3 linked regions of the Cellulophaga sp. L1A9 genome follow. The protein of the gene in region 2 binds, or shares a complex with, the protein of the main gene of each other region. Links are inferred from orthologs where the notes say so. Each region holds a gene or a part of one and is shown on either strand. Other genes may lie near its edges.

Region 1 (10,514 bases), 310 kb from region 2 along the record:
CTGTGTACCCAATCTTCTACTATTGGAAACATCACCCAAATCAGAACTTATATCTCCTAATTGGTATTGTGCAATAATATCTGATGCTTCTTCTTCTATGGTATGGTATATGGACGGAATTAGTTTGAGAGTAGTGTTCTCATTAATTTGAAATGTTGCCTTTAGTGCTCCTGATACCGCATTGTATTTATTGTGTTCTTGACCAGCGTAATAGATAGTTAAAGACTTTGGCTCGTTTAACGTTCCAAAATTTGTGGTTCTTGATGTTGGATTGTTTTGATACTCATTAGTAGATAACGTTCCTAAAAAGCCAATATTTATTTTTTTTGATATGCTGTAACTTTCATACGTCTGAAAATCAAATGCAATAGGCGTAATATTGGTGTTTGTTTCTTGTGAGTTTATCAGTAAGCTATTGTCTCTATATCTAAGCCCAGAAATAGAACTTAGCTTCTTGTTTTTACTACTGGTTTCTAAAGTTACATTAGCGCCTAATAAACTAGCATCTATTTCTAAACCAAATGAGACAGGGTTTTTATAAGTGATATCTAAAGCAGATGAAAGTTTATCTCCATATTTTGCTTGAAATCCCCCAGAAGAAAATTTTACATTTTGGATCATTGCACTGTTTACAAAACTTAGGCTTTCTTGTTGCCCTGACCGTATTAAGAATGGTCTGTAAACCTCAATTTCATTCACATAGACTAGGTTTTCATCGTAATTACCTCCGCGCACATTGTATTGCGTACTTAATTCATTATTTGATGATACTCCGGGTAACAACTTCAATACATTTTCTACGCCTGCATTTGCACCGGGGATTAATCTAATTATTTCAGGGGCAACCGTTGTAATGGCGGCTACAGTTTTTTCGCCAGAAGCGGTAATTGTAACTTCGTCTATTTGAATAATATCTCTCCGTAAAACAGGATTAAATTCAAAGGTTTCGTTTGTGCTAAGGAGTAATTTATTTAAAACAACATCCTTATGTCCAAGGTGTGAAAATGTGATGTTAATTTCTTGGTCTGCATCAATCTCTAAAAAGTAAAATCCATTGCTGTCGGAAACTGTGCCATGCAAGGAAGTGTGCACAGTAGTATTAGAAATAGGTAAATGATTAGTGTCTAGAATAACCCCAGTTATATTTGCTTTTTGGGCAAGTATAACAACAGGGAATAAAAGAAAATAAAATAATTTAATACATTTCAAAACCTATTTCCTATAGAATGAACTATTAAAGGTAGTGCTATTTCCTACATTATCTGTGACTATAACTTCTAGGTTGCATTCTTTTTGGTCTAAGATCTGAGCATCAAAATTATAGGTAATCGTATTTTTCTTAGGTTCGTATTCCATTAGAATCCATTTTCCATTTAAAGTAGCAGAATAAGTGTTTATACCGCTCAAGTCATCAGAAATATGTAAACTCAAGTACTTATAATTACTCAACCATTGTTTCTCTTTAAAATTGGTAGCCCGCACTTTAGGCCCAACACTGTCTTTAGCAATAGTGTACGTACCTAAGTTTCTAGTACGAGTAGAGAAGGTGTTCCCTCTTTTATAAGTCGTCATATGGCTAGGGCGTAATTTACTATCTAGACGTGCAATAAATAGTTGCTTTCTATCTTCTTTAGAATATTTTGAGCTATCAAAAGTAATCGTAAAGTTTTGGTGTGCAGGAACTGTACTATTGTGAATAGTAACGGTATCTGTTCCCTTTTTTAAATCGATATAAAAATCCTCATAAAATGTATTGGCAGGAAAGTAGACTTGAGCACCCCCTAAGTCATAAGTATTTGGTTTTTTTGCTACTAAATAGTTTTCTGTCTTATCTTCTTTTTTTGAAATCTTTAAAGCTTCTTTTTTTCCTTCTACGGGAATAATTACTTTGGTGGTATTATTCTCAAAATCTTTCATTAGAATTTCAACGTTGTAACTAAGACCTTCAGAAACATCTATTTCACCGTTATTATATACCTCATTGTAAATACTCATATTATTACGAGGCATTTTAAATAATTTTTGAATGCGCTGACGGTGGCGGCCAAAATGTTGATAATCTATTAAGGTGTTAATATATCTGCTTTCACCAAAGGAGAAAGATTCTAAGTCATAATCAGTATATGTTTTTCCATTGACTACCTGTTGTACTTGATACAATCCGTTTTGGTTTGCGGCTAAGTCTTGTCTGTCAAAAGAATTTACACCAAAACCTATTGTTCCTGTAGCATATACTTTTTCGGCAAGAAAAGTCCCGTCACTTTGTTTTGAAAATTTCAATTCTAATTTATTAGCACTTTGGTTTACCTGGCTATCCTTGCTAAGTGGGTATACATATAAGCCCGCTAAAACAGGTACGGTATTATCTTTTATGTCATAACCGTATAATAAAGGATTTGTTGGTTTCTCGGAAACACTACTTCTAATTTCAAAATGTAAGTGCGGCCCAGAAGATCCACCAGTATTCCCTGTATAAGCTATCAGTTCTCCTTTTTCGACTTTCAATTCTCCGAAATCAGGAAAAACTTCTACTTCAAAAGCCTGTTTTTTGTATTGCAACGTATTAATGTATTCTTCTATTTTAGGAGAGAATTTCTGCAAATGCCCGTATACAGAAGTATAACCATTAGGGTGAGCAATATAAATTACCTTACCATATCCCCATAAAGATACTTTTATTCTAGTCACTGTTCCATCAGCAACAGCATAAGCTTTTAAGCCTTCACGTTGTTGCGTTTTTATATCAATACCGCTGTGAAAATGGTTGCTTCTAAGCTCGCCAAAAGTTCCTGCTAAAACTAAAGGAATATCAAGAGGAGATCTAAAGGCGTCTTTAGGATAATTTTCTTGAGAAAATGCTGTACTAAACAATAGGAATACTAAACCAAATATGGTTGCTTTCATAATTAAGATAACTTGTGGTACGAAAGTAATTAATACATTTTAAAACGGGAAAACAATGTGGTGTTAAAAAATAGAGAATGCTGTTTTTTAGAAAAAAGAAGTAAAAAGAATAATATTTAAAAAAAGAATTGGGAAGTCCTAAGATGTGTGTTAACTTTGTGTAAAATGCATTGCTATTTGCACATGAGTGAATTAGTAGATATAGTAGACTCTTTAGAAAACAAAATCAGTAAGTTACTGCACAAGTTAGAACTTCTGCAGCAAGAGAACATTAAATTACAAAAAGAGGTTGCCGTTGTTGAAAATGAAAAAATCAACGCTAAAGATACACTCGTAGTTTGGGAGGAGAAATATAACGCTCTTAAACTAGCAAATTCGATGCTGGGTAGTAATACGAATAAAACTGAAGCTAAGCTTAAAATAAATACATTAATCAGAGAATTAGATCATTGTATCGCACAATTATCTGAATAATACGTGAAAATACAATGGCGGAAAAGCTTAAAATAAAACTTTCTATTGCTGATAGAGTCTATCCATTAACGATAGATCCTAATCAGGAAGAAGGTTTGCGTAAGGCAGCTAAGAATATAGAGCAGCTTGCGAAAAATTTTGAGAGTAATTATGCTGTAAGAGATAAACAAGATGTATTGGCAATGTGTGCCTTGCAGTTTGCCTCAAAAATAGAACAACGAAGTATTGAACAAAATGAAGACACCACTGAAGTCACGGCTAAATTAAAGGCCCTGGATGATTTGGTTTCTGAAAAGCTAAGTGTAAAATAGATTAAATACGTTCTTTAAAATAAATAAAGTTACTACCCACATTGGTGATTATTTTTGACAAACTCAACGTTAAATTGTTTAAAAAGGGTGAGTTTAAGTTGTAAAAGCATGCCTGCTAGTCCAGGATCCTTGAGCAATTTGTTAGCCCTAAACTTGTTATTTTGGAGTTTGTACAAAACTTCGACCCAATGTGGGTTTTTTTATATAAATAGTTAAAATTATGGATGGTACAACAATAGGGATAATAGCAGTGTTAATTGGTTTAGTAATTGGCTTTGCTGTTGCAAAATTTATGGAAAAAGGGAAAGCCTCTAAAACCATACAAAGTGCTAAGAAAGAGGCTGAACGCGTACTGAAAGATGCGAATGTAGAGGGAGAGAATATTAAAAAAGATAAAATATTTCAAGCAAAAGAAAAATTTTTAGAACTTAAAGCTGAGCATGAAAAAGTAATCAATAGCAAGGATAAAAAAATTGGTGAAGCTGAAAAGAGAACACGAGATAAAGAATCTCAAGTAAGCAGTGAGCTTGCTAAAAATAAAAAGCTTAGCGATCAGTTAGAAGATCAAATTAAAGAAGTTGCTCATAAAAATGAATTCTTTGATAAAAAACAATCAGAATTAGATAAGCTTCATAAAAATCAAGTACAACAACTTGAAGTAATTTCAGGTTTGTCTGCGGAGGAGGCAAAAGGACAACTTTTAGAATCACTTCGTGAAATCGCAAAATCAGATGCAATGTCGTACATGCAAGCGACAATGGAAGAGGCGAAATTAACAGCACAACAAGAAGCTAAAAAAATTATAATAAATACCATTCAACGTATCGGTACAGAAGAAGCGGTTGAAAATTGTGTATCTGTATTTAATTTAGAGTCAGACGATGTTAAAGGTCGAATTATTGGTCGTGAAGGACGTAATATTAGAGCTTTAGAAGCTGCTACCGGAGTAGAGATCGTAGTAGATGATACTCCAGAAGCTATCATCCTTTCTTGTTTTGATTCTGTTCGTAGAGAAGTAGCGAGATTATCATTACATAAATTAGTTACAGATGGTCGTATTCACCCAGCGCGAATTGAAGAGATCGTTAAAAAGACAGAGAAACAAATTGAACAAGAAATTGTTGAGATAGGGAAACGTACTGTTATAGATTTAGGAATTCATGGATTACATCCTGAATTAATAAAAGCTGTTGGTAGAATGAAATACCGTTCTTCTTACGGACAAAACTTACTACAACACTCTAGGGAAGTTGCAAAACTTTGTGGCGTAATGGCTGCAGAACTTGGTTTAAATACCAAAATGGCTAAAAGAGCTGGTTTGCTACATGATATTGGTAAGGTTCCTAATACAGAAGCAGAGATGGAAACTCCGCATGCTATCTTAGGAATGCAGTGGGCAGAGAAATTTGGCGAAAAACCAGATGTATGTAATGCTATTGGAGCTCACCATGATGAAATAGAAATGAAAACCTTAATCGCTCCAATCGTACAAGTTTGTGATGCAATTAGTGGAGCAAGACCAGGAGCTAGAAGACAAGTTTTAGATTCATACATACAGCGTCTTAAGGATTTGGAAGATATTGCCTTTGGATTTGGTGGTGTGCAAAAAGCATATGCCATACAAGCAGGTAGAGAACTACGTGTTATTGTAGAATCAGAAAGAGTAACGGATGATAAAGCTGCAGAGCTGTCTTTTGAAATTTCTCAAAAAATACAAACAGATATGACCTACCCAGGTCAAGTTAAAGTAACCGTTATTCGTGAAACTAGAGCGGTGAACGTTGCCAAATAGAAATTAATTTACAGTATAATTTTAAAGCGAACCTCTAAAGGGTTCGCTTTTTTTATGACCATAACTTACCTATAGTCAGATGTTTCTTATGTGTTTTAACAGAATATTTAGAATTTAAAAGACCTGTAATTGTATCTTTAGAGAGACTAAAAACTATTATAATGACAACGAAAAAACTCTTTAATTATTCCATGTTTGTAGTATTTGCTGCAGCATTAACATTTACCTCGTGTAAAGAAAAACAGGAGGTTCCAGAAGAAGATGCTGCAGCTTTATCTGTAGAATTTGAAAAGTATGAATTAGAAAACGGACTTGATGTAATCCTACACCAAGATAAAAGTGACCCTATTGTTTCTGTAGCGATACAGTACAATGTGGGATCTAATCGTGAAAAAACAGGAAGAACAGGTTTTGCTCACCTTTTTGAGCATATGCTTTTTCAAGAATCTGAAAATGTTCCTCAGGACCAGTTTTTTAAGAAAATTCAAGATGCCGGCGGAACCTTAAATGGAGGTACCTGGAAAGATGGTACCATATATTATGAAGTTGTGCCTAAGAATGCAATGGAAACAGTGTTATGGTTGGAGAGTGACCGTATGGGGTATTTAATAAATACCATTACGGCTTCTGCTTTTAGTAATCAGCAAGAAGTAGTGCAGAATGAAAAAAGACAACGTGTGGATAACAATCCTTACGGACACGAAGGTTGGGTTTTAGATAAAAACATTTATCCTGAAGGACATCCTTATAATTGGCAAGTAATTGGAGAATTAGAAGATTTGCAAAGTGCGACAGTAGAAGATGTAAAAGAGTTTTATGATAAGTTCTATGGACCAAATAATGCTACATTAGTTTTAGCAGGTGATTTTGAAAAAGAAGACGCAAAAGCTTTGGTAGAGAAATATTTCGGAGAAATCAAGAGAAGACAAGAAGTAGAACCATTAAAGCCACAGCCGGTAACTATTGCAGAAACTGTCCGCTTGTATCATGAAGACAACTTTGCAAATACAGCACAATTAAATATGGTATGGCCCACCACGAACCAATATACTGATGATGCCTATGCATTAGATTTTCTATCAGAATTAATTTCTAGTGGAAAAAAGGCGCCAATGTTTAAGGTTTTAGAAAAGGAAAAAGAACTTTCTTCAAGATATTATGCCTATAATAGATCACAGGTGTTAGCCGGAGAATTTCACGTTACAGTGACGGCAAACAGCGGTAAGAGCTTAAATGATATTGAAAAAGGAATGTTTGAAGCCTTTGCGCTTTTTGAAAAAGAAGGCGTTACAGATCGTGATGTAGAGCGTATTAAAGCAGGATTAGAAACAGATTTCTATAATGGCATCAGTAGTGTTTTAGGAAAATCATTTCAATTAGCACAGTACAATACTTTTGCCGGAGACCCTGGGTTTATTGAAAAAGATATTGAAAATATTAAAAAGGTTACAAAGGAAGATGTTATGCGTGTTTACGAAACGTATATAAAGGATAAACCTTTTGTAATTACCAGTTTTGTTCCTAAAGGTCAGATGGAATTAATTGCGGAGAATTCTACTAAAGCAGCAGTTGTTGAAGAAGAGATTAAAGAGAATGTTTCAAAAGTAATAGAAGAAGCTACAGAAGCAATTGTAAAAACACCTTCTAAAATAGACCGATCTATAGAACCACAGCAAGGAGCATCTCCGGGGTTAAATGTTCCTGCAAGTTGGACCTCTACTTTAGGAAATGGATTGAAAGTTTACGGAATTGAACAGAATGAAATTCCAACAGTTAATTTTAGTTTACGCATTGATGGAGGTCACCTTTTAGATGATATGCAAAAGAATGGTGTGGCAAATTTAATGACGGATATTCTAATGGAAGGAACTAAAAATAAGACTCCTGAACAATTAGAAGAAGAGATTGAAATGCTTGGAGCTAGTATTAATATGTATACTACCAATGAAGCTATTATTATAAGAGGAAATACATTGGTTCGTAATTTTGATAAAACAATGGCATTGGTAAAGGAGATTCTTCTAGAGCCAAGATGGGATGAAGAGGAGTTTGCCCGTATTAAGACGAGTACCATAAATGGTATAAAGCGTTCAGATGCGGACCCAAATACCGTTGCAGATAGAGTGTATAAAAAATTGCTTTATGGAGAAGATCATATTTTTAGTTACCCAACGAGTGGTACTGCCGCTTCTGTAGAAGCAATTGCTATAGAAGATTTGAAGGCATTTTACGCTAAAAACTTTTCACCCTCTATTAGTAGTATGCATGTGGTAGGTAAAATAGATGAGGCTGCTGTTTTAGAAACCTTAAAAGGATTAGAAAATAGTTGGGCAACAAAAGAAGTGACCATCCCAGAATATCCTATCGTAAACAATAGAGATAAGGCTTCTTTATATTTTGTGGATATACCAGATGCAAAACAATCTGTTATTAGTATTGGTAATATAGGCTTATCAAGAACCGATAAAGATTTCTTCCCTGCAGAAGTAATGAATTATAAATTGGGAGGTTCGTTCTCTGGAAATGTAAACCTAATTCTTAGAGAAGAGAAGGGGTATACTTATGGTGCGCGTTCTGGTTTTAGTGGAAGTAAAATTCCGGGAACATTTACGGCTTCATCCAGTGTACGTACAAATACTACAGGAGAGTCTGTTCAAATTTTTAAAGATGAAATTTCAAAATATAAAGAAGGAATTTCTCAAGAAGATCTAGACTTTACTAAAAATGCGTTGATTAAATCCAATGCGCGTCGTTTTGAAACTCAAGGTTCTTTATTAGGGATGTTGCAAGAGATGAGTGAATATGGGTTGGCATCAAACTATATAGAAAAGGAAGAAGATGTTATTAGAAATATGACTTTAGAGGAGCATAAGACTTTAGCGAATAAACTACTCAATCAAGACAAAATGGCTTATATCGTCGTGGGTGATGCTGCAACACAATTTGAACAATTTAAATTGATGGGCTTTGATGAGGTAAAACTAATCACTAAAGATGGTGAGGAATCTAATTTAGATACCGCTAGATATTAAAATAAATTTAGCTTAGAAAAGAAAAGAGCGTTGCATTGCAACGCTCTTTTCTTTTATTTTTATCAGGGATACCTTTATTTAATCAACCATAAACAAAGCATTCGCAAAAAACAATTTTCCGTTTTCCCAGAACCCTCTAAATAATGGATTGTCTACCATGTAAACGACTTGACCACGGCCATAGTTTTCAGTGCCAAATACTAAAGTTTTTGCGATTCTTTTTTGTGCTTCACTTCCTGCAAATCCTGCAACAGGAATAGTGATGTCTTCTAGATATACGGCATTACCTTCTTTTAAATAATCAAAGGCATCATCGCCTAATTTTAAGGTGAAATAAGTGTCGTCATACCCAAAAGCTAATGGATTTGTGTTATCAACTTTAGTTTTAAAAATTGCACCTGTAATTAAATCTTTAATCCCTTCTCGTTCGGAGTTTTCAAAAGTGATTAAACGTTCTGTTTTAGTAGTATCTTTTTCGATTTTTTTACTTTTTATTCCAAAACCATTGTCGCCTTCAAGTCCTTCAATAGCTCCTCCCATTGCAATTAGTTTACCACCATTCTTTACCCATTCTTTTAGTTCTTTCTTAGTGCTGTTCGTCATAAAACGTCCATATCGGCCATCTGGCAATATTAAAATATCGTATTCTTCTAAGTCTTCAGCGTTTAAATAATCGCTTTCCAGTATGGTAACCGGATAGTTTAATTGTTTTTCAAAAAAGTGCCATACTTCACCGAACTGTAAGGTGCTAGTAGGTTTTCCGGTAAGAACTGCTATTTTACTATTCTTAATTAAATGAACAGAATCTGAACCAAAATCATCACCTCTATCTACAAATCCAGTAGAAGTTCCTGTTAAAAGTTTATCGTGATTACTTGAAATTTCGGAAAGTTTAGTTGTAAAATCTTTTTTGTTTCTATTATCAGACTTTGTAATGATTAAACTACCACGTTCGTATTTTTTACCTTCTAATGTAAAAGGTTTTCTAGCAAATTTCACTTTAATATTTTCTTTTAATAAAGCTGCTAAAAAACGCGCATCGTTCATACTGTTCCAATCACCTACATAGGCATAGGTATTTTCCGAAATAATATTTTTAGCGTTCTCTTTTTTGATAGTATTGCTCATGGCATTTACTTTCGTTTCAGAAGCAATGGCATCAAGTCCATAAGCATAAGGTAAGGACCAAGCGGTTATGTCATAGGTTAAAGAATCACTTAGTTTGGCATTTGGCTCAAACAATACTTTTACCAAAGTTCCTTTAGGTTGGTCCGTAGAAACAATTAAAGCTTGACCTTTTGTTTTACTGCTTTTTACTTTTCCACTAGCGTAATTAAAACCTTTTACTGTGGTAGCATCAGACCATCCGTATTCAATCTCATGTTTTTCTAATAATTGCATTAACGCCTTTACTTTGTCATCAGAACCGCTGAGTACATAGCTTTTATATTTAAAATTTTTATTGGTATAGAATTTCTTAAATTCTTCATTTAGTTTTTTTGCACTACTTGATGCAACTTCAACAGTAGATATTCCTGTGGTGAAATGATGATCAATTCTATCTTTTAGGGTTAGTGTGTCTCCACTTCGTGTTAAAATACCTAATCCTGCTCTTCCGCTACCTCCTTGCTCATAGGTCATTCCTATAGCTCCATTGTACAGCGGGTAGGTGTCGCCATAACTTGGGTAGAATAAATCAAACACCTCTTTGGTAAAATAAAACCATCCGTTTTCATCAAAATATTTCGCATGGTTTTTACCAATGGTTACTTGAAAATCTCTTTGGAAATTAGTAATCACTTCATGGTAAGGTTCTGCTGCAGGAGCAAAATAATACGGAGAATCAACTCCTTGTTCATGAAAATCTACATGAACATGAGGCAACCATTGATTATACACTTTCAAGCGTTGCTGACTTTCAACTTGAGTTAACCATGCCCAATCTCTATTTAAATCGAACATGTAGTGGTTAGCTCTACCGTTTAACCAACCTTCGTGATG
Region 2 (10,636 bases):
CAATTTATCGCAAAATTATGAACCTGTAGGTGAAGATGGTGATTTTAGACTTACTATACCTGAGGGAACTACTGGTTTTACAAAAGCAATACTGGACGAGGAAGTAACCTCATCAAGCGATGATTACGAAGAGGTACGTAGTATTGAAGAAAGGCGCGAACGTTTAACGCAAAACAATTTAATATTTGCCACCAACTATACGTTTTCAAAAAACAATCAAACGAGTTTAACAGACAATAGCTTTCATCAATTTAAATTTAAAATAGAAGGCGCTGGTAATTTACTATCCCTTGCAGCTACCGGCATTCCTTTTAACGAAGATGAAGATGGCAACAAGCTTGTATTTAGTGTTCCTTACTCACAATATTTAAAAACAGAATTTGACTATATTAAACATTGGGATTTATCTGAATCTAAAGTTTTAGCTTTTAGAAGCTTTATGGGTATCGCTATTCCTTACGGCAACTCTAATAGCATTCCGTTTTCCCGTAGTTATTTCGCTGGTGGTTCTTATGACAACCGCGCTTGGAGCCCTTATACATTAGGACCTGGAAAAACGGATAATTTAAATGATTTTAATGAAGCGAATTTCAAATTAGCGTTTAACCTTGAATACCGATTTCCTATCGCTGGAAATATAAAAGGAGGTCTGTTTGCAGATGCAGGTAATATATGGAACGTTTATGATAACGTTGAAAATACCGATGCCACGTTTAACGGAATAAGCTCCTTGCAGGACATTGCATTAGGGACAGGTTTTGGTATCCGTTATGATTTTACTTACTTTGTTTTTAGAGTAGATTTAGGTTTTAAAACATACAATCCCGCTGAAGAACTATCAAAAAGATGGTTTAGAGACTATAATTTCGCAAATTCTGTGTTACAAATCGGTATTAATTATCCATTTTAAAATACAGGTATAACAACTAAAACGTTATCGCGAGAGAATAAGAACCTCAGCACACTGTTTGAAGATAAAAAGGAGACACTCTCTTAAATATTTTATTACTTTTGTTATTCAATATTTCAATTACTAATTCAAGAAAATAATAATTATGGCTCATAATATAAAACCAGGCGTTGCAACTGGAGACCAAGTACAAGAAATTTTCGACTACGCAAAAGAAAAAGGATTTGCTTTACCAGCAGTAAATGTTATTGGTTCAGATACTATTAATGCAGTTCTTGAAACGGCAGCAAGTTTAAACGCACCTGTTATCATTCAATTTTCAAACGGTGGTGCTCAATTTAATGCAGGAAAAGGCTTATCAAACGACGGTCAAAAAGCAGCTATACAAGGTGCAATTGCAGGAGCTAAACATATACATCAATTAGCAGAGGCATATGGTGCTGTTGTAATTTTACACACGGATCATTGCGCTAAAAAACTATTACCTTGGATCGACGGTCTTTTAGATGCTAGTGAACAACATTATAAAGAAACTGGAAAATCTCTTTTCAGCTCTCACATGATTGATTTATCTGAAGAGCCTCTTGAAGAAAATATTGCTATCTGTAAAGAATACCTTACTAGAATGGCAAAAATGGAAATGACTTTAGAGATTGAATTAGGGATTACTGGTGGTGAAGAAGATGGTGTTGATAATTCTGATGTAGATGATTCTAAACTATATACACAACCAGAAGAAGTAGCTTATGCTTATGAAGAATTATCAAAAGTAAGTCCTAGATTTACAATTGCTGCTGCATTTGGTAATGTCCATGGAGTATACAAGCCAGGGAACGTAAAATTAACTCCGAAAATTTTAAAAAATTCTCAGGAATACATCACTAAAAAATATAACGTAGAGCACAACCATATTGATTTTGTTTTTCATGGTGGTTCAGGATCTACAGTTGAAGAAATTAGAGAAGGAATTAGTTACGGTGTTATAAAAATGAATATTGATACAGATTTACAATATGCATTCTTAGAAGGTATTCGTGATTACATCCAAGATAAAAAAGACTACTTGCAAGCACAAATTGGAAACCCTAATGGTGCTGATGAGCCTAACAAGAAATTTTACGATCCAAGAGTATGGTTACGTGAAGGCGAAAAAACATTTGTTACGCGTTTGAAAAAAGCATTTGCTGATTTAAATAACGAAAACACGCTATAGTGTACAGTTTAACTAACTCAAAATAATATCCGTTTAACTAAATATTCAATGTATGTCGTCTTGGTTTAAAAGAAAAGAAAAAGGAATACAAACTGCAACGGAGCAAAAAAAAGATACCCCAAAAGGGTTATGGTACAAATCACCCACTGGTAAAATAGTTGAAGCTGATGAATTAGCTAAAAACTTTTATGTAAGCCCAGAAGATGATTACCATGTAAGAATAGGAAGTAAAGAGTATTTTGAAATTTTATTTGACGACAATAAGTTTAAAGAAATTGACAGCAAATTAACGTCTAAAGACCCTTTAAAATTCGAGGATACTAAAAAATACGCAGACCGTTTAAAAGCAGCACAAGCAAAAACAGGTCTAAATGACGCTGTTAGAACCGGTATCGGTAAATCTTTCGGGAAAGATGTTGTCGTTTGCTGTATGGATTTCGCTTTTATTGGCGGATCTATGGGAAGCGTTGTTGGAGAAAAAATTGCACGTGGTATTGATTATGCTATCAAAAAGAAATTACCATTTGTAATGATTTCAAAATCTGGTGGTGCACGTATGATGGAAGCAGCACTTTCATTAATGCAATTAGCAAAAACATCTGCTAAACTAGCACAGTTAGCAGAAGCCGGTTTACCTTACATTTCATTATGTACAGATCCTACCACTGGTGGAACTACCGCTTCTTATGCAATGCTTGGTGATATTAATATTTCTGAGCCAGGTGCTTTAATTGGTTTTGCAGGCCCAAGAGTTGTTAAAGAAGCTACAGGAAAAGAATTGCCTGAAGGTTTCCAAACTGCCGAATTTGTAATGGAACATGGCTTTTTAGACTTTATCGTTCACAGAAAAAATTTGAAAAAGAAAATTAATCTGTATATCGATTTAATTCAAAACAACCCAGTTCGCAAAGAAGAGTTGAAATCTGCTTAAAAAAAATATCGCTATTTGTAATGATTTATTACAAATAGCGATTACTTTTTATAACGCAAAAATGCTCGCTCACTACACGTCTTAAGCTTTTTTGTAGCCATACTTTAGCACATTAGCAGTACTCAATTTTGCAAAACATCTTTGATGTAAAACTAAATTTATCACTCCTGCGCTCTATTAATTTCAAAAACACCTACAACCTCTTTTGACTTAGAATTAGGTTTTTTTTGATACTCATAAACTTCTAATTCTCTATAACCCTTTGTTGCTAAGATTAAATCTTTCTTTGAAAGCCTAAACACTTCTTTAAGACCAAAGGTATAAGTACTATATTTTTTGTCTTTCAAAAACTCAAAACCTACGGAGTCTCTTGAAATATAATTTACGCTATAATCTATTTTACTTGATGAAGAAAAATGTGACGGTTTATAGTTCACAAAATAACCATTTTCATCAGTAACTTTATCAAGGTAAATAGTTTTAAACGTATACAAATCATTTATTTGAGGATTCTTCACTAATTCCTTTTTTAAATCCACACGATTATTTTTCACAATATCTCCTTGAACTTCATCTATAATTTTATCTACACTTAGATACACACCAAACATAAAAAACACCAAGAAGGGTAACGTAATCAATATCAATCCAAAATAACTCCAAATCGGAGTGCGTTGTTTGATTAACTTTAAATCAATTGCAGCGCGCATCGTTGACGTAGTTTCTGTAATTTGCTTGCCCGTATGACTATCTTTTATGATCCAAAATTTATCTACTGGAATTAACGGGACAAACCAAAAATGAAGTATTTTTTGAAAAATAATGAATGTCATGTTAGCATGCGCATCTTTTAATCCAACCTCTTTAGCTGTATAAGATTTAATCTTAAGAGAATACGTTCCAAATTTTACAATAAACATAACTTATTTTTATATTTAACGCTATATTCATCTATTCTAGTACTTTACTTCCTTCTGGTTTTAAAAATCAACTCAAAACACCCCTTATCCGTAAAGAAATATTCAAATCCGCATACATACACCAATAGCTTTGGAGGTTGATTACGATGATGATTTAAATTTTCTATTTTCTAGAATAAGATTGTCGTAAAATAATTCTATATTTGCAAGCTGATTGAAAAAATCAATCATATACATAAAAATCATTTAAAAATAATATTGGAATGTATTTAACAAAAGAAGGAAAAGCTGAGCTTTTCAAAAAACACGGTGGCGAAGAAAAAAACACTGGTTCTGCTGAAGGGCAAATTGCATTGTTTACACATCGTATTGAGCACTTAAGTCAACACTTAAGAACTAACCGTAAAGATTATAACACGGAACGCTCTCTAGTAATGTTAGTAGGTAAAAGAAGAAGCTTATTAGATTATTTAATTAAGAAAGATATTGTAAGATATCGTGAAATAATTAAAGAATTAGGCATTAGAAAATAATTTTCGAAGGGGGAAAGCTTAGCTTCCCCCTTTTTTAATACAACAAATTAGTTTTTGATGTATCTTTACAAAAAGTCCTTAACTAACAATTTAAGGCAGCAGACAAAAAGCTTGCATATAGTTTTTCATTGGTCACACCACTACAACAGCACAACAACTGTCCGTCTTATATAAAAGACAAAAAGATCAAAGTTTAACTAACTTGTAAAAACAAGTTGCAAATCAATTTTATGATTCCAAAAGTATTTAAAGAGGTTATTGACCTTGGGGACGGTAGAGAAATTTCTATCGAAACCGGAAAATTAGCAAAACAGGCACACGGTTCTGTTGTTGTTCAATCAGGAAACTGTATGTTATTATGTACTGTAGTTTCTAATTACAAACAAAGCGATGTGGACTTTCTTCCACTTACTGTAGATTACAGAGAAAAATTTGCTGCTGCAGGTCGTTACCCAGGTGGTTTCTTTAAAAGAGAAGCAAGACCAAGTGATGGAGAGGTATTAACAATGCGTCTAGTAGACCGTGTTTTACGTCCTTTATTCCCAAAAGATTACCATGCAGAAACACAAGTAATGATACAGTTAATGTCTCATGACGAAAATGTTATGCCTGAAGCTATGGCTGGTTTGGCTGCTTCTGCTGCAATCCAATTATCAGATTTCCCATTTGAATGCGCTATCTCTGAAGCTAGAGTTGGTCGTGTTAATGGCGAATTTGTAATTAACCCAACAAGAGCACAATTAGCAGAATCTGATTTAGAGATGATGATTGGTGCTTCTGCTGATTCCGTAATGATGGTTGAGGGTGAGATGGATGAAATTTCTGAAGAAGAAATGGCTGATGCTATCAAATTTGCTCACGAAGCTATTAAAGTACAAATTGCTGCACAATTACGTTTAGCTGAAGCTTTTGGAAAAAAAGAGGTTCGCGAGTACGCAACTGCTGAAGCAAATGAAGAATTAGAAAAAAGAATACACGATTTAGCTTACGATAAATGCTATGCTATTGCTAAGAAGGGAACTTCTAAAGCAGAACGTAGTGCTGCATTTGCTGAAGTAAAAGAAGAAGTAAAAGCCTCTTTTACAGAAGAAGAAATGGCAGAATTTGGTCACCTTGTAGGAGGTTACTATAGTAAAGCTGAAAAAGAAGCTGTTCGTGAATTAACATTAAGCGAAGGTTTACGTTTAGACGGTCGTAAGACTGATGAAATTAGACCAATCTGGTGTGAGATAGATTATTTACCATCTACACACGGTTCTGCTATTTTCACACGTGGGGAAACTCAAGCTTTAGCAACCGTAACTTTAGGTACTTCTAGAGATGCTAACAAAATAGATATGCCATCTCACGAAGGTGAAGAAAACTTCTATTTACATTATAACTTCCCTCCTTTTTGTACAGGTGAAGCTAGACCACTAAGAGGAACTTCTAGAAGAGAAGTTGGTCATGGTAACTTAGCACAACGTGGATTAAAAGGAATGATTCCTAGTGATTGTCCTTATACTGTACGTGTTGTATCTGAAGTATTAGAATCTAATGGTTCTTCTTCTATGGCAACTGTTTGTGCTGGTACAATGGCTTTAATGGATGCTGGTGTTAAAATGAAACGTCCTGTTTCTGGTATTGCTATGGGATTAATTTCTGATGGTGATCGTTACGCTGTATTGTCTGATATTTTAGGAGATGAAGATCACTTAGGAGATATGGACTTTAAAGTAACTGGTACTTCTGAAGGAATTACTGCTTGCCAAATGGATATTAAAATTAAAGGATTATCATACGAGATTTTAGTGAATGCACTAAAACAAGCGCGTGATGGTCGTTTACATATTTTAGGTAAAATTACTGATACGATTTCTGCTCCAGCTGAAGATGTTAAATCTCACGCTCCAAAAATGGTAACTAGACGTATTCCTAATGAATTCATTGGTGCTTTAATTGGCCCAGGTGGAAAAGTTATTCAGGAAATGCAGAAAGAAACTGGAACAACTATCGTTATTAACGAAGATCCAGTAACAGAAGAAGGTATTGTTGAGATTTTAGGTGTAGGACAAGAAGGTATTGATGCTGTTTTAGCAAAAATAGATTCTATTTTATTCAAGCCTGAACTTGGTAAATCTTACGAAGTGAAAGTAATAAAAATGTTAGATTTTGGTGCTGTAGTAGAATATGCTGAAGCTCCAGGAAACGAAGTTTTATTACATGTATCTGAACTAGCTTGGGAACGTACAGAAAATGTTTCTGACGTTGTTAATATGGGTGATGTTTTTGAAGTGAAGTATTTCGGTGTAGATCCTAAAACTCGTAAAGAGAAAGTATCACGTAAAGCTTTATTACCAAAACCAGAAGGGTATGTAGCGAGACCACCAAGAGATGACAAACGTTCTGGTGGACGTGACAATAGAGGTAGAGATAATCGTGGACGCGATGACAGAAAACCTAGAGAAGATAAAAAAGAAGATTAATTCTTTTAACGCTTTATAAGTACAAAACCTCATAGCTACAAAAGCTATGAGGTTTTTTTATTATAGGCACCTTTAAATTTATTTTATAGAGGCTGCATCAATGATATTACTAAAGTGCGCTCTTTCTCCCGTAGCCGTCCAAAAGTTATACGTACTCTCTGAACTAGGGATACCTTGCTTAAAAAAGTCTTCTAGAGACGTTACAACTTCCTCTTTTTTAGTATCATCTATAGCGTTTTCAGGGCTAATAATTACCGTTAATGCCGTAAATTCCTTTTGAGCATCTTCATAAGAAGGCACCCTTTTACCATTTGCAGCTATTAATTCTTGTGCTGTATATGTTTTTATCTCATCTGCTGTAAATTCACCCGCTCCATTACCTGCAACCGGATTTATAGCCACTTGAATAGATGCTAATTCATTTTCAGGAATTAATCCCATTAGATATAATTCTACATTACTATAAGGAATACTATTGCCTCCATTAGCAAAAGTCCCAAAAGATGTTCTTCCAGCAACCGTTCCTTTATACGTATTATCACCTAAATCTTCAAGAGCATCAAAACCTCCTAACTGCCCACCCGTACTCGCATAGCCCCAATGACCACTTACCGTTGTCGCTATAAAACCTTTGTTCGCCCATAAATGAGCAATTTCATGTAAAAAAGGTCCAGATTGAACAAATTCTGTTCTAGGCATAAAAATTACTCCGTTTAGCCTACCCCCAGATCCGAAACTAGAAGTAGCATCAAATACACTCCCACCAAGTCCTTGAATGCTATTTTTAGCAGGAGTATTAATACCATAAGCAGTATCCTCTGCTTTTACGGTTTCTACCGCAAGAATAACAATTAGATCATAATCATCATTGAAATGATTATATATTTCTTTGGTGATGTCACGAACATCTCCTTCTTCATTAATATACTTCTCATAGTCGGCCGCTGGAAGTGTGTAATTTACAAAAGCCTTGCTGGCATCAACGATAAGATTATCGGTCAAAAAAATAGTTCCAGCATCATCAACAGTATCATCCTCATTAGCTGTATCCCCATCTGCACCTATTTCTTCTTGGGCTACAGGTTCATCCATTACATTTTCCCCATCACTACTGCATGAAAAATTAAACAACACAACAAGCAAAATTGCTGATAAACGTGTAAAATAAAAATTTAGAACTCTCATAAAATAGTGTATAAATGATAATTTTGTTACGCTCAATTTTGAAAATCGAAGGACTATACCACAACGAGAACAGAACTATTTTATTTCTTCATTACGGAAATTAACCTAAAATAATATGGTCTCTTAATTTGGTTTGATAGGCTTTTTCTATATTGCATTAATTTCACAACCATAACAATGCATTACCAGCACCATAAAAGATTTATAAGCAGAAAAACATACCTCCTATTTGTATTTCTTATCATAGGAATACATATTTCTACAGCACAGACACAAGAAGAGGTAGCTAAACATCAGCAGATAGAAGTACTATTACAAACATCTAAAAAATTAGCTCAAACTGCCATAGACAGTTCTTTCTTCTATGTTGATAAAGCACTACAAACAGCAAAATTAATTGGCAATGACACTTTACTAGCAAAAGCCAATATACAGAAAAGTAGCCTCCATATTTTTAAAAAAGAATTCAGTAAATCAGACGCTCTTTTACAAGAAAACCTTAAAAAAGAACTTCCTAAACATTTAAAGGGATTAACACTACACAATCTTGGTACCATACAGTATTACAAACAAGACTTTGAAAAAGCACTAAGGCTTTATTTACAAGCTGCAAAAATTTTGGAGCAGACAAAAAACAACCAACAATTAGTAAGTACTTATTCTAATATTGGGGCAATAAATGCTTCTTTAAAAAATTATAAAAATGCACAACTCTATTTAGAAAGAGCATTAACACTGAGTGATTTTAACGAAGTAATAAAACTTCAAATTCTGGTGAATCTCTCCAATATTTATTACAGTCAAGAACTTTTTGAAAAATATAAAGCGTCAATTTTTCAGGCAGAAGAAATTGCACTAAAACATAATTCTAAAAACATCCTTGCCACCATTTATACCAATTTAGCCATGTTTTATACGGATGAAGGTTCTGATTATGACCTTGCGGCTACCTATGGTAAAAAAGCTATCGCCTTAAGAAAAGAGCTTAGCACCACTAACGCACTTAACATAACTTACAATAATGTTGGACATGCCTATCTCAAAAAAAAGGAATACCATAAAGCGATTAGCTATTTAGATAGCGCAAGCATCGGAGCAAAAGGAATTGTAAAATCATACATCTATAACAATCTTAAAGAATCTTACTTAGGTTTAGAGCAATACAAAACAGCGCTATATTATGCCGATTTAAAAGATGCCATTAAAGATTCTATTACCAATGAACAACAGAAAGAAAGTGTTGCAGAATTGACCGAAAAATATGAATCAGAAAAAAAAGAACAACGCATTAATATTCTAGACACCCAAAATAAATTACAAGCCCTTACGATTCAACAGCAAAACTACCTACTCACAGGTTTAGCCGTCTTTGCATTACTCATCGTTGTTTTAGGGTATTTTGGATTTAAGAACTATAAGATCCAGCAACAATTAGACAAGGTCTTACTGCAGCAAAGATTAAGAAAAACGCAATTAAATCCACATTTCTTATTCAATGCTTTACAAAGCATTCAAAACTTCATACATCAAAATGATAAAGAAAAATCTAGCGCTTATCTTACCAGTTATTCTAAATTAATACGATTAGTTTTAGAGAAATCTGATGATGATTTTAGTACGATTGAAGATGACAGTACAGCCTTAGAATCTTATCTAAAATTACAGCTCTTAAATTATGACAACAAATTTGCATATACAATAAACATTGAAGATTCTGTCACTGAGGATTTTGATATACTCCCAACATTGATTACACAGCCTTTTGTAGAAAACGCCATCCTTCACGGATTAAAGGACAACACAAAAGGACTTATCAACATAACATATTTCAAAAAGAATAATATATTATTCGTTACCATTACGGACAATGGAAAAGGTTTTGAAATAAAAAAAGAAGATGCTAAAAGATTGCATAAATCTATGAGCATGGAGATTATTCAAGAGCAATTAAAAAACCTCAATAAAACTTCTAAAAATTTCAAAGGGACTATTGATATAGATAGTTCTTCTAAAGGAACACAAGTTACTTTAAGCTTTACTACCACTTAATTACAGTATATTTGAATTCCTATGAGCGCTATCTCTTGTTTTATTGTAGAAGATGATCCACAAGCATTTGCCTATGCTTCGTCTATTGTAAAAAGCTACCAAAACATAGCACTAATTGGCCATTCTGATAATATCAAAGAAGCATCTTTTTTAATAAAACAAATGAAGCCCGACTTTATAATTTTAGATGTTTTCCTGACCGATGGTACTGCTTTTGAATTTCTTAAGTTGTTTGAGGCGATCCATTTCAAGATTATATTTACCACTTCTTTTGCTAAATATGCCATAGAAGCATTTAAGTTTAGCGCTATAGATTACCTGCTAAAACCCTATGAAGAAAAAGAATTGATCTTAGCCGTAGACAAAGTAATTGCAGACATTAGTAAAACAAACTACCAGTCGCAGTTAACTACCTTACTCCATAATTTTT
Region 3 (10,416 bases), 800 kb from region 2 along the record:
TGAAACGTTGCGTCTGTTGCATTCATTAGTAAGAACAAGCACATTAAGACTACTTCAAAATACAGAATGATATTCCCATCACTTTTAGGCCAACCTGTCATTTCTGCACTCCAAAAACGCTTAAGTTTAATAATATTTCTACGGATCCAAAAAATAATTACTGAAGTCAATACCAATACCGCTAAGACCTCAAAAGTTCCTATTAGAAATCCGTAAACAGATTTGTTTAAAACATGTAAACCTATTCTGTGTGTACCGAAAACACCATCGATTACAATTTCTAATACTTCAATATTGATCACAATAAAACCTACATAAACGATAACATGAAGAAAACCAGCAATAGGCCTCACCACCATTTTGGTTTGTCCAAGTGCAATTTTGGCCATATTTTTCCATCGCTGTGGCTTATTATCACTAACATCTAGGTCTTTTCCTAATTTTATATTCCGGAATAGTTTTTTTACGTTAGAAGCAAAATAGCCAATACCGGCAATAAGAATAAGAGTGAATATTATTTGTGAAATGTATTGCATAATTTATTCTTGAATAGTTTGAGCTGGATCATTCTCTGGAACTTCGTAATCAACCTGTTTTTTTCCAAATACAGAAACATTTACGTAACGCTTAGGGTTTAAGCGAAAATCTTGAAGTAGTAAATCTAATTCTTTAGATGAGTTTGCTAAATTAGTATACAACTCTTCATCGGTCATTAATTTACCTAAAGTACCATCTCCTTTTTCCATTTTAGCCAACATAACATCTAAACTTGCTACAGTAGATTCTAAACTTTTCATAGTTTCTACTAAACCTGCTTTAGAAATAGAATCTGACAGGTTTTTAAAATTATCCGTCATGGTCGCTATATTCTGGATAGAGGTATCTAAGGTCCCTTTATTATCTACTAAAAGTCCGTTTAAAGCAGTTGCACTGCCTTGAAAACTTTTAACCAAGGTATTTAACCCACTAATACTTTCTCTTAAATCACTTTTAGTTTTGGCATCGAGAATTTGATTAAAATTAATCAATAAAGAATCTGCATTCGTAACAGCTCCTTCTATCTTACTCTGTAAAGGTGCTAAATTTTTCTGCACCAGATCTGTTAAACCTGGTTTTATATCAGATAATAAGGTATCTCCTGATTTTGCTACTGGAGCATTATCAAACATTGGAATAATCTGAATTCCTTTTCCTCCGATAATTCCCGTATCATAAAGTTCTGCTTTACTTTGGTTAGAAAAATTGAACTCATTACTTACAGAAAAGGTAACTAATAATTTTCCTGAATTATCTTTAAACTTAATGCCATTGACTTTACCAACATTATATCCATTAATAGATACCGGTGTTCCCGTTTGTAATCCTCCCACATTATCGTATACAGCATAGAACATTTTGCTATTATCAAATAAGGATGATGACTTAAGATAACTGAATCCCATTAAAAATAAAAGGATACCACCCACAACTATAATTCCCGTTTTAATCTCTCTTGATATTTTCAAATGAATGAATTTAGGATTTGTAACAAAATTAGAAATAATTTATTTAAGACTTGTTATTTATCTTACAGCTATTTAATTGCTTCTTTAATATTGATTCTAACACCATTTTTATAGGCAACCACATAAGAACCTTTATACCCCTTATCCTCAGCGTCTTTCCTTAAAGTGTTTGCATAGTCATACGATGTTGAACTCCCATACATATACCTATAAATATTTTTAAAGGCTTCTTTTGAAATATTATTTAAACCTTTAAAGTTAGAAGAAGCTACACCCAAATCTTTTGAACTGGCCATAATTTGCACTTTAAAAACAATTTCAGACTTCGGTTCTTCTTTTGCAATCACTGGAATCACCGGAGCTACTTTGGGGGTTTCTTTAGGCGCCACTACCACCGGCTTAGGTGCAACTTTAGGCTCTTCTTTTACCACTTTTTCGGCCGCAACAACCTTTGGCTCTGGGGTTAGAGCTATATTACTTTGATCACTTACATTTAAGCTGATAGACTTCTTATACTGAAGAATAGCACTTGCAATAGCATCTCCCATCTCACTCTGTCCTTTTGCAGAATTAAGATATTCTCCTTCTGGTTTATGCGTCAAAAAACCTGTTTCGACCAATACACTTGGCATGAACGTTTGATGTAGCACAATAAAACCAGCTTGTTTAACTTTACGATCCACTCGATCTAGTTTCCCTGTAAAATTATCTTGCATAGCCTTTGCCAGCAATATACTCTGATCTAAAAACTCTTCTTGCATAATGGTTAATCCTATAACGGATTCAGGAGAGTTAATGTTGTAAGCGGCATAACGCGATTCGTAATTATCTTCTAAATAAATGGATGAATTTTCCTTTTTAGCAATTTCAAAATTTTGTTTATTGGCATGTAAGCCTAGAACAAAAGTTCCTGCGCCATGTGCTTCTGAGGTATGAGAATCACAATGTACAGACACAAAAAGGTTAGCATTTGCCTTATTTGCAATTTCACCACGCTTATATAAATCAACAAAAGTATCATCATCTCTTGTATAGATCACTTTTATATCTTTATTTTTTGACAACACCTCTCCGACTCTTAAAACAATTTTAAGTGCTATGTTTTTCTCCAAGAAACCATTTCCTAAATTTCCAGGATCATGTCCGCCATGACCCGCATCTAAAACAACAATAAAAGGATCTTGCGCTGTTTCAATTTTGTCATTTCCACTAACCGTAGTAAACGTAAAACCTACTACTAAAAGTAATAGTGGATAAAAACAATTCTTATGCATATGTTATTATATTTGTAATATTGGTTAAATTTATTGTAATGTAGCCTATACAGAACAAAAAATATATGTAAGTTTGACTCCTATTCTTTAGTTCATAATGACAAGACAAACTATTACAAAAATAGGATTTATAGCCTTGCAATCAAACAAACAACATCTACTTTTAGTTTTACTGCTATTTGGCGGTATTTATAGTCTATTCAGCCAAGAAGGAAAAGTTATTATACTACCTTCTAAAACGCTAAATGACTCCATTAGGATTTCTGCTACCACAGATTTTTCTGAGATTGCATCTAAGGATAATGTTCAAACAGACTCCATACCTGCCGATTCTTTGTCGAAAAAAGAAACCCTTTTATTGGATAAGATCAAATATAACGCCAAAGATTACGTAAAACTTAGTCAGAAGGATCAAAAAATATATTTATATAACGAAGCAGAAATTCTATATCAAGATACCGAGCTTAAGGCAGGTACCATAATTATGGATTATATAAAGAATGAGGTCTACGCTGGAAGAATAAAAGACTCTCTAGGGAACTATACACAGACGCCCTACTTTAAACAAGGAGATAATGTGGTTATTCCCGATTCTATTCGTTTTAATTTTGACACACAAAAGGCTTTAATTTGGAACTCCAGAACCGAACAACAAGCAGGATTAGGATCTTTAGGTAGTGATTCTATGAAGGTGTATGCTGAAATCACAAAAAAAGAAAACGATTCTGTTTATTTTTTGAGTAAAGGTAAACTAACCACTTCAAAAGATACGATAAACCCTGATTACTATATTTTAATAAACAAAGCAAAATTTGTTCCTAAGAAAAAGGTAATCGCTGGTTTTAGTAATATGTATATTGCAGACATCCCCACTCCTATAGCATTGCCTTTTGCCTATTTCCCCATGAGTCAGGGTAGAACTGGTGGATTAATTTTCCCAACTTTTGGTAGTGTTGATGATCGTGGATATTTTATACAAAATGGAGGGTATTATTTACCTATTAGTGATTATGCCGATTTAGAACTTACTGGAGATTTATATACGAACGGGAGTTATGGCCTTAATTCCAGGTCAGTCTATGTAAAACGTTATAAGTATAGAGGAGGATTCAATTTACAATATCAAAACATCATAAACAGTCAAAAAGGATTTGATGATTATAGTAGATCTACGAGTTACAATATTCAATGGAACCATTCTCAAGATCAGAAATCGAGTCCAAATTCTACCTTTTCTGCATCGGTAAACTTAGGTAGTAGTCAGTATTACCAAAACTCTTTACGATTACAAGATATTGCGAATACGCAGAATAACACCCTAAGTTCTTCCATATCTTACTCAAAGACATTTCCTGAGTATCCATCTGTAAACATGAGTTTAACGGCTTCACACAGCCAATTAACAAGTACAGATGTTACCGATGACAATATAGATATAACCCTTCCTACTTTTCAAGCCAGTATGGAACGTATTTACCCCTTTGTAAAAAGAGATGGTATAAAAAAAGGAGCATTTGAAAACATCAACTTTCAATATGATGTGAATGCCCAGAATAGATTAACCACCAATGATGACGATTTCCTAACAGGCAGAATGTTTGATAAAGCGCGAATTGGAGCAAAACATAATCTTCCCATTAGCACCAATTTTAAAGTTGCTAAATATTTAAGTGTTACCATGGGTGGTACCTATGAAGATGTATGGTCTTTACAAACCTATAATCAAGTTTACGACAACGATGAATCTGCAATTGTAAGAGATACTGTGCAAGGGTTTGACCGTTTTAATAGTTATAATTTATCAACGAGCATTGGAACAACGGTCTATGGTACGTTTACGTTCGGTGAAGACAAAAAAATTCAAGCCATCCGTCATGTCATGAGACCAAGTATTAGTTATGGCTATACGCCTGCTTTTGATCAATACTATGACGACTTATATGATTCTGATGGCGCACCTAGAACAGATACTAATGGTGATATTACCCAATACACACGTTTTAACGGAACTTTATATGGCGTTCCTAGTCTAAGTAAATCTAACTCGGTAAGCTTTTCTCTTGCCAACACTTTAGAAGCAAAAGTACGGTCTAAAGATTCTACAGACCTGGAACCTAAAAAAGTGGACATCCTAAAAAGTTTAAACTTCTCTACAAGTTACAACTTCAATGCAGATTCTTTAAAGCTAAGCCCTGTTAGTTTTAGTGGTGGTACGGCAATTTTAAACAGTAAAATGTCCATAAACTTTGCAGGTACTTTAGATCCGTACGCTATTGACAATAACGGGACTAGAATAAACACCTTCAATAAAGCCAATGGTGGTAGTCTATTTAGATTAACCACTGCAAGAGCCAACATGAGCTACAGTCTTTCTAGCAAAGATTTTCAAAAAGACGACAAGGATAAAGGAAAAGAAGACGAAAACAAATATGATTATGCTGCCGCCAGTGGTGGGAGAACAGATGACCTTTTTGGAGATGCCGATTTCAGCAACAACAGAAGGACTGGAGATGAAGAGGATGAGGAAGAACGTGAAACTAAATTTTATTCTAACACAATTCCTTGGGATCTTCGATTAGCCTATACTGTTGGTTATACCAACCCAAACAGGCAAAACAGTATTAATAGCCATAGTTTAATGTTTTCCGGAAATATTGAACTAACTCCTAAATGGAAAGTTGGCGCCTCTTCTGGTTATGATTTTGTGAATAAAGGTTTTTCAATTACACAATTACGTTTCCAGAGAGAATTAGGGAGTTTTAACCTTAAATTTAATTGGACACCTTTCGGAACCTATGAACGCTGGGATTTCTTTATCGGAATTTCTAGTTCCATCCTACAAGACATTAAATGGGATAAGCAAAGTAGTACAACTAATTAATAGCTAAAAGATGAAAAAAATAATTAATACCCCAAATGCCCCTGCACCAATAGGACCTTATAATCAAGCTGTTTTAGCTGGCAACACCTTATATATTTCAGGGCAAATACCTATTGATCCAAAAACAGGAAACTTGATAGAAGGTGACATAAAAAAAGAAACCAAACAATCTATGGAGAATTTAAAAGCTATTCTTGATGAAGCAGGGATGACTTTTGAACATGTAGTTAAAACGACTATCTTCATCAAGGACATGAACCAGTTTGCGCAAATTAATGAAGTTTATGCTACCTATTTTAATGCAGAAACTGCTCCTGCAAGAGAAACAGTAGAAGTTGCAAACCTTCCAAAATTTGTAAACGTAGAAATTTCGATGATTGCGATAGTATAACGGAACAAAATAATCTAAATAAAAAAGCATCTAAGAAATTAATCTTAGATGCTTTTTAGCTTTATATAGGTTATTACCCGCAAGGGCTTACCCTCTATTAAATACTTTTTTGGTGAAATTTCACCAAACCATCAATTGGTTTTTGTAAAATTTGCCCCACTATTAAATCATTACGCTCTAATGCCTTTTTCAGTTCATCACGCAAATAATACGCAATACTCCCCACAAAGGATACTGGGACTTTCGTGGCCAAATCAAACTGCATGATATAATTATTTATAAACTGCTGAAAGCCTTTTTCAATAACGCCTTTACAGTAAGAGTTTTCTTTATTCTCAACAATAAAACGTGCAAAAGTAGCTAAATAGGTGTTTGGATTTGGCTGCTTATAAAGATTCTCTTTAATCACATCTGCCTCCAAATTGTATTCACTAGCAAATTTCTCTGCTAATTCTTTTGGCATTTTATTAAAGTAATAATCTCTAATTAATTTTCTTCCGAAAAAATTACCACTACCATCATCCATAGGAATATATCCTAACGAGGTTACTTTCTGGTATAATTTCTCACCATCATAATAACTACAGTTAGAACCTGTTCCTAAAATACACACAATACTTTGATCTCCTATCGCTGTAGTAGCATATACCGCCGCATATGTATCCTCTCGAACCTCAGCTATGGCATTAGGAAAAAACACTTTAAAAATTTCTTTTAAGAAATCTTGCATTCTCTCTGTTCCACAACCTGCTCCGTAAAAATATAAAGCAGTAACATCTTCTCTATTTTTAGAAAGTTCAAAATTATTCGCCAACCTATCTTCTATAACTGGTCTGGTTAATACTTCTGGACTTAACCCTAAGGTTTGCGTTAAAAAAAGTCTTTCCCCTTTTTCGGTTAAAGCAATCCAATCAGATTTTGTTGCGCCACTATCTACAATTAATATCATATGTATTGGGTAGTAAAAAAAATCCTGAAAGTATGCTTAAATTACGATCAGGATTTAATAAGATTAAAAAATTATAATTTTGCTACGTGCTGAACTAAGTCTAACATTTTATTAGAGAATCCTGCTTCATTATCATACCAAGATATTAATTTGAAGAATTTAGAATTCAATTCAATTCCTGCACCTGCATCAAAAATACTTGTTCTAGAATCACCTATGAAATCTTGAGAAACTACTGCCTCTTCAGTATATCCTAAAATACCTTTTAACTCTCCTTCTGAAGCAGCTTTAAATACTTTTTTGATTTCTTCGTAAGACGTTTCTTTTTGTAAACGAACCGTTAAATCTACAACAGAAACATCTGCAGTTGGCACTCTAAAAGCCATACCTGTAAGTTTCCCTTTTAAAGCTGGAATTACTTTTGTTACCGCTACAGCAGCACCAGTAGAAGCTGGAATAATGTTTAACATTGCACTACGACCACCTCTCCAGTCTTTTCTAGAAGGACCATCAACAGTCATTTGCGTTGCAGTAGTTGCATGCACTGTAGTCATTAAAGCTTCATCGATACCAAAGTTATCGTTTAAAACTTTAGCTAAAGGCGCTAAACAGTTTGTAGTACAAGAAGCATTAGATACAATTGTATCAGATGCTTTAGCATCTTTATGGTTTACACCCATTACGAACATAGGAGCATCTTTAGAAGGAGCAGATATAACTACTTTTTTAGCACCACCGTCAATATGATATTGTGCTGTTTCTAAAGTTGTAAAGATACCTGTACATTCTGCAACAATTTCTGCACCTACAGCATCCCACTTACAAGCTTTAGGATCTCTTTCTGCAGTAATACGAACTGTTTTTCCGTTTACTACTAAGTGACCATCTTTTGTTTCAACAGTACCATCAAACTTCCCGTGAACAGAATCGTACTTTAATAAGTATGCTAAATGTTCTACATCTAATAAATCATTAATTGCAACAACATCTACACCTTCTTTAGCTACACTAGTTCTAAATACTAATCTACCTATTCTACCGAATCCGTTAATTCCTATTTTCAAATTTGACATTTTATAATTATTTGTTATTATTATTTGTTTATTATTATACCGTCATGATATCAGAAACTCGCATAAGCTCCTTATCTATCTTTGTATGACCTTTTATTGCTTTACTTATTGGGGTAAGGGTTATTTTATTGTCCTGAATACCCACCATTAAACTTGACTTACCTTCTAAAAGTGCTTCCACAGCTCTAACCCCCATTCTACTAGCCAGAACTCTATCAAAACACGAAGGAGAGCCTCCTCTTTGCATGTGTCCTAAAACAGAAACACGACAATCATAGATTGGTAAATGCTCTTCTACATATTCTTTAAGTTCAAAAACATTCTTACCTGTTTTATCTCCTTCAGCTACCACAACAATACTGGAAGATTTCCCAGATGCTTTACTGCGCTTTAGTGATTCTAACAAACGCTCTAAACCTAAGTTCTCTTCTGGAATTAGAATCTCTTCTGCTCCTGCACCTACTCCTGCATTTAAAGCAATATGACCTACATCGCGCCCCATTACTTCAACAAAAAATAAACGGTTATGGGAACTCGCCGTATCTCTAATCTTATCGATTACTTCTACTACAGTGTTTAATGCTGTATCAAAACCTAAAGTATAGGTTGTACCAAAAATATCATTATCAATTGTTCCAGGAATCCCTATAATAGGGACATTATATTCTTTGTGAAAAATTAATGCTCCCGTAAAACTACCATCACCACCTATAACCACTAACCCATCAATCCCTGCTGCTTGCAGTTGGTCGTAGGCTTTTTTTCTACCTTCTTTTGTCTGAAACTCCATAGAGCGAGCCGACTTTAAGATAGTACCTCCTTTATTTATAATATTATTTACGCTTCTGGCATCCATAGGCTTGAAGTCACCTTCTATCATCCCTTGATACCCGCGATAAATTCCCATGCAATCTATTTTCATATATGCACAAGTACGCACAACAGACCGTATTGCTGCGTTCATTCCAGGAGAATCTCCCCCAGATGTAAATACACCTATTTTTTTTATCTCCACTGTCATTTACTTCTATAAGAAACAAATTTAGCAAACTTTTCGCATTTAAATAAGCTATAAAACCCTTTATTTATAATAGTTAGAAGCTATAACGTTTTCGTAACAAAGAGTTACAGAAAAAATGGAAATTGAACATACCCTACCTGAAATATTGCAGTATTCTATTACGATTTCGCCTTAGGTTTAAAACGCATAAGGCTATCTTTCGCCATTTCTGTTCGGATAGAATCTGACGCTATTATTTTTAGCTTTTTGGGTTTGCGCACAAATAGTTTGCTCTTAAGTTCTTTAAAAGAATTAAAGTCTACCTGATAAGACAAACCTACACCTTGGGTATATCCTTGTGTATCGCCAATTAATTGTTCATCTGCAGTCTCGCGATTAAACACCTTCCCTTTTAAAGAACCATCTTCATTAAAGAGGTATTGCAATTCAAAATCGCCCCCAACATTTGAATTGGTCAATCCATCACCGCCTCCCACTGGAATCCCCACACTTCCACTTAACAACCATTTTTCACTTAAATTGGTTGCAAAATTAAAAATGGCTTTATTTTCCGTTTGATAACTAGAACTCCCACTACTCCCTTGTTCGTATGAAAAGCCTATATCGAGATTGTCATCATTATTATCAATCACCGAATTTAAAATCCCTGAAGCAGATTGCAATAAGTTCCCCGTTAGTGCTTGCTGATTAAAGCTACCATTTGCTTCGTTTACAAAAGTACCTTGCGCCAACAAGAAAAAAGCATTATTTGCAGTCACTGTAGGATCTTGCAATTTATAGGCTAACTCTGACTTGATAACCGAACTTGCTGATGGAAAATCTATTTCATAATCGATTGTAGGGTGCTCCAGTGATTCTGACAAACTGATAATTACATTGGTAGCTATTCTCTTAGTATAATCAGAATTATCTAATAAGGGCGCAGGATTTGCATTTAAAGAATATACTGCTTGCATTTTTAATTGCGCATCTAAAGGATCTCCTTCCCAATTTATAGTACCCCCAGGCACCACCTTAAATGTTTTATCTATAACCCCACCAAGCTTAAACCTGTACTCTCCTGTAACCACAACAAAATCTCCATTCATTATGAATTTATCATTGGTATTAAGTTCTATTTGAACCAACCCAGCTCCAGTTCCTTTTAGGCTACTTCCTGTTTTTTGATCCACAATAATTTCTACTTCGGCTTCCGGAGTAATGTCTAAATCGAAAGTCAACTCTAAGCCTTCATACTTTTTAGTATTCCTGCCCTCTTCTGTTTCCTCTATTTTATTTTTGCTGATGAAATTCATAAAAGAATAATCCCCAACGCTAGCCAC

What was found.
Region 1: GQR94_RS12020 (region 2) and rny share a complex: the UniProt entries of both Bacillus subtilis proteins name them as parts of the possible RNA degradosome complex. The link is inferred for Cellulophaga sp. L1A9 from one-to-one orthologs.
Region 3: GQR94_RS12020 (region 2) and pfkA share a complex: the UniProt entries of both Bacillus subtilis proteins name them as parts of the possible RNA degradosome complex. The link is inferred for Cellulophaga sp. L1A9 from one-to-one orthologs.

What each region holds. Positions count from the first base shown.
Region 1 is NZ_CP047027.1:3,074,204-3,084,717, forward strand. The notes cover bases 3,304-6,195. They hold rny (ribonuclease Y), read left to right. Parts: upstream 3,304-3,909; coding sequence 3,910-5,481; downstream 5,482-6,195. Other genes in these bases: GQR94_RS13440 (hypothetical protein), read left to right, coding at 3,304-3,378; GQR94_RS13445 (cell division protein ZapA), read left to right, coding at 3,393-3,689; GQR94_RS13460 (pitrilysin family protein), read left to right, coding at 5,643-6,195. Also shown: GQR94_RS13430 (TonB-dependent receptor plug domain-containing protein), read right to left, coding at 1-1,209; GQR94_RS13435 (M23 family metallopeptidase), read right to left, coding at 1,213-2,904; more of GQR94_RS13440, read left to right, coding at 3,088-3,303; more of GQR94_RS13460, read left to right, coding at 6,196-8,513; GQR94_RS13465 (M14 family metallopeptidase), read right to left, coding at 8,592-10,514. UniProt on the Bacillus subtilis protein: Endoribonuclease that initiates mRNA decay. Initiates the decay of all SAM-dependent riboswitches, such as yitJ riboswitch. Involved in processing of the gapA operon mRNA, it cleaves between cggR and gapA.
Region 2 is NZ_CP047027.1:2,759,838-2,770,473, reverse strand. Bases 4,341-7,354 are described here. They hold GQR94_RS12020 (polyribonucleotide nucleotidyltransferase), read left to right. Parts: upstream 4,341-4,737; coding sequence 4,738-6,972; downstream 6,973-7,354. Other genes in these bases: GQR94_RS12015 (hypothetical protein), read right to left, coding at 7,051-7,354; rpsO (30S ribosomal protein S15), read left to right, coding at 4,341-4,507. Also shown: GQR94_RS12045 (BamA/TamA family outer membrane protein), read left to right, coding at 1-910; fbaA (class II fructose-bisphosphate aldolase), read left to right, coding at 1,056-2,123; accD (acetyl-CoA carboxylase, carboxyltransferase subunit beta), read left to right, coding at 2,176-3,054; GQR94_RS12030 (hypothetical protein), read right to left, coding at 3,216-3,974; more of rpsO, read left to right, coding at 4,238-4,340; more of GQR94_RS12015, read right to left, coding at 7,355-8,157; GQR94_RS12010 (tetratricopeptide repeat protein), read left to right, coding at 8,335-10,206; GQR94_RS12005 (LytTR family DNA-binding domain-containing protein), read left to right, coding at 10,228-10,636. UniProt on the Bacillus subtilis protein: Involved in mRNA degradation. Catalyzes the phosphorolysis of single-stranded polyribonucleotides processively in the 3'- to 5'-direction. Necessary for competence development in Bacillus subtilis.
Region 3 is NZ_CP047027.1:3,560,204-3,570,619, reverse strand. Bases 7,102-9,895 are described here. They hold pfkA (6-phosphofructokinase), read right to left. Parts: upstream 9,095-9,895; coding sequence 8,108-9,094; downstream 7,102-8,107. Other genes in these bases: GQR94_RS15765 (translocation/assembly module TamB domain-containing protein), read right to left, coding at 9,253-9,895; gap (type I glyceraldehyde-3-phosphate dehydrogenase), read right to left, coding at 7,102-8,073. Outside these bases: GQR94_RS15805 ((Fe-S)-binding protein), read right to left, coding at 1-536; GQR94_RS15800 (MlaD family protein), read right to left, coding at 540-1,505; GQR94_RS15795 (N-acetylmuramoyl-L-alanine amidase), read right to left, coding at 1,574-2,779; GQR94_RS15790 (putative LPS assembly protein LptD), read left to right, coding at 2,877-5,660; GQR94_RS15785 (RidA family protein), read left to right, coding at 5,671-6,051; GQR94_RS15780 (N-acetylglucosamine kinase), read right to left, coding at 6,149-7,000; more of gap, read right to left, coding at 7,072-7,101; more of GQR94_RS15765, read right to left, coding at 9,896-10,416. UniProt on the Bacillus subtilis protein: Catalyzes the phosphorylation of D-fructose 6-phosphate to fructose 1,6-bisphosphate by ATP, the first committing step of glycolysis.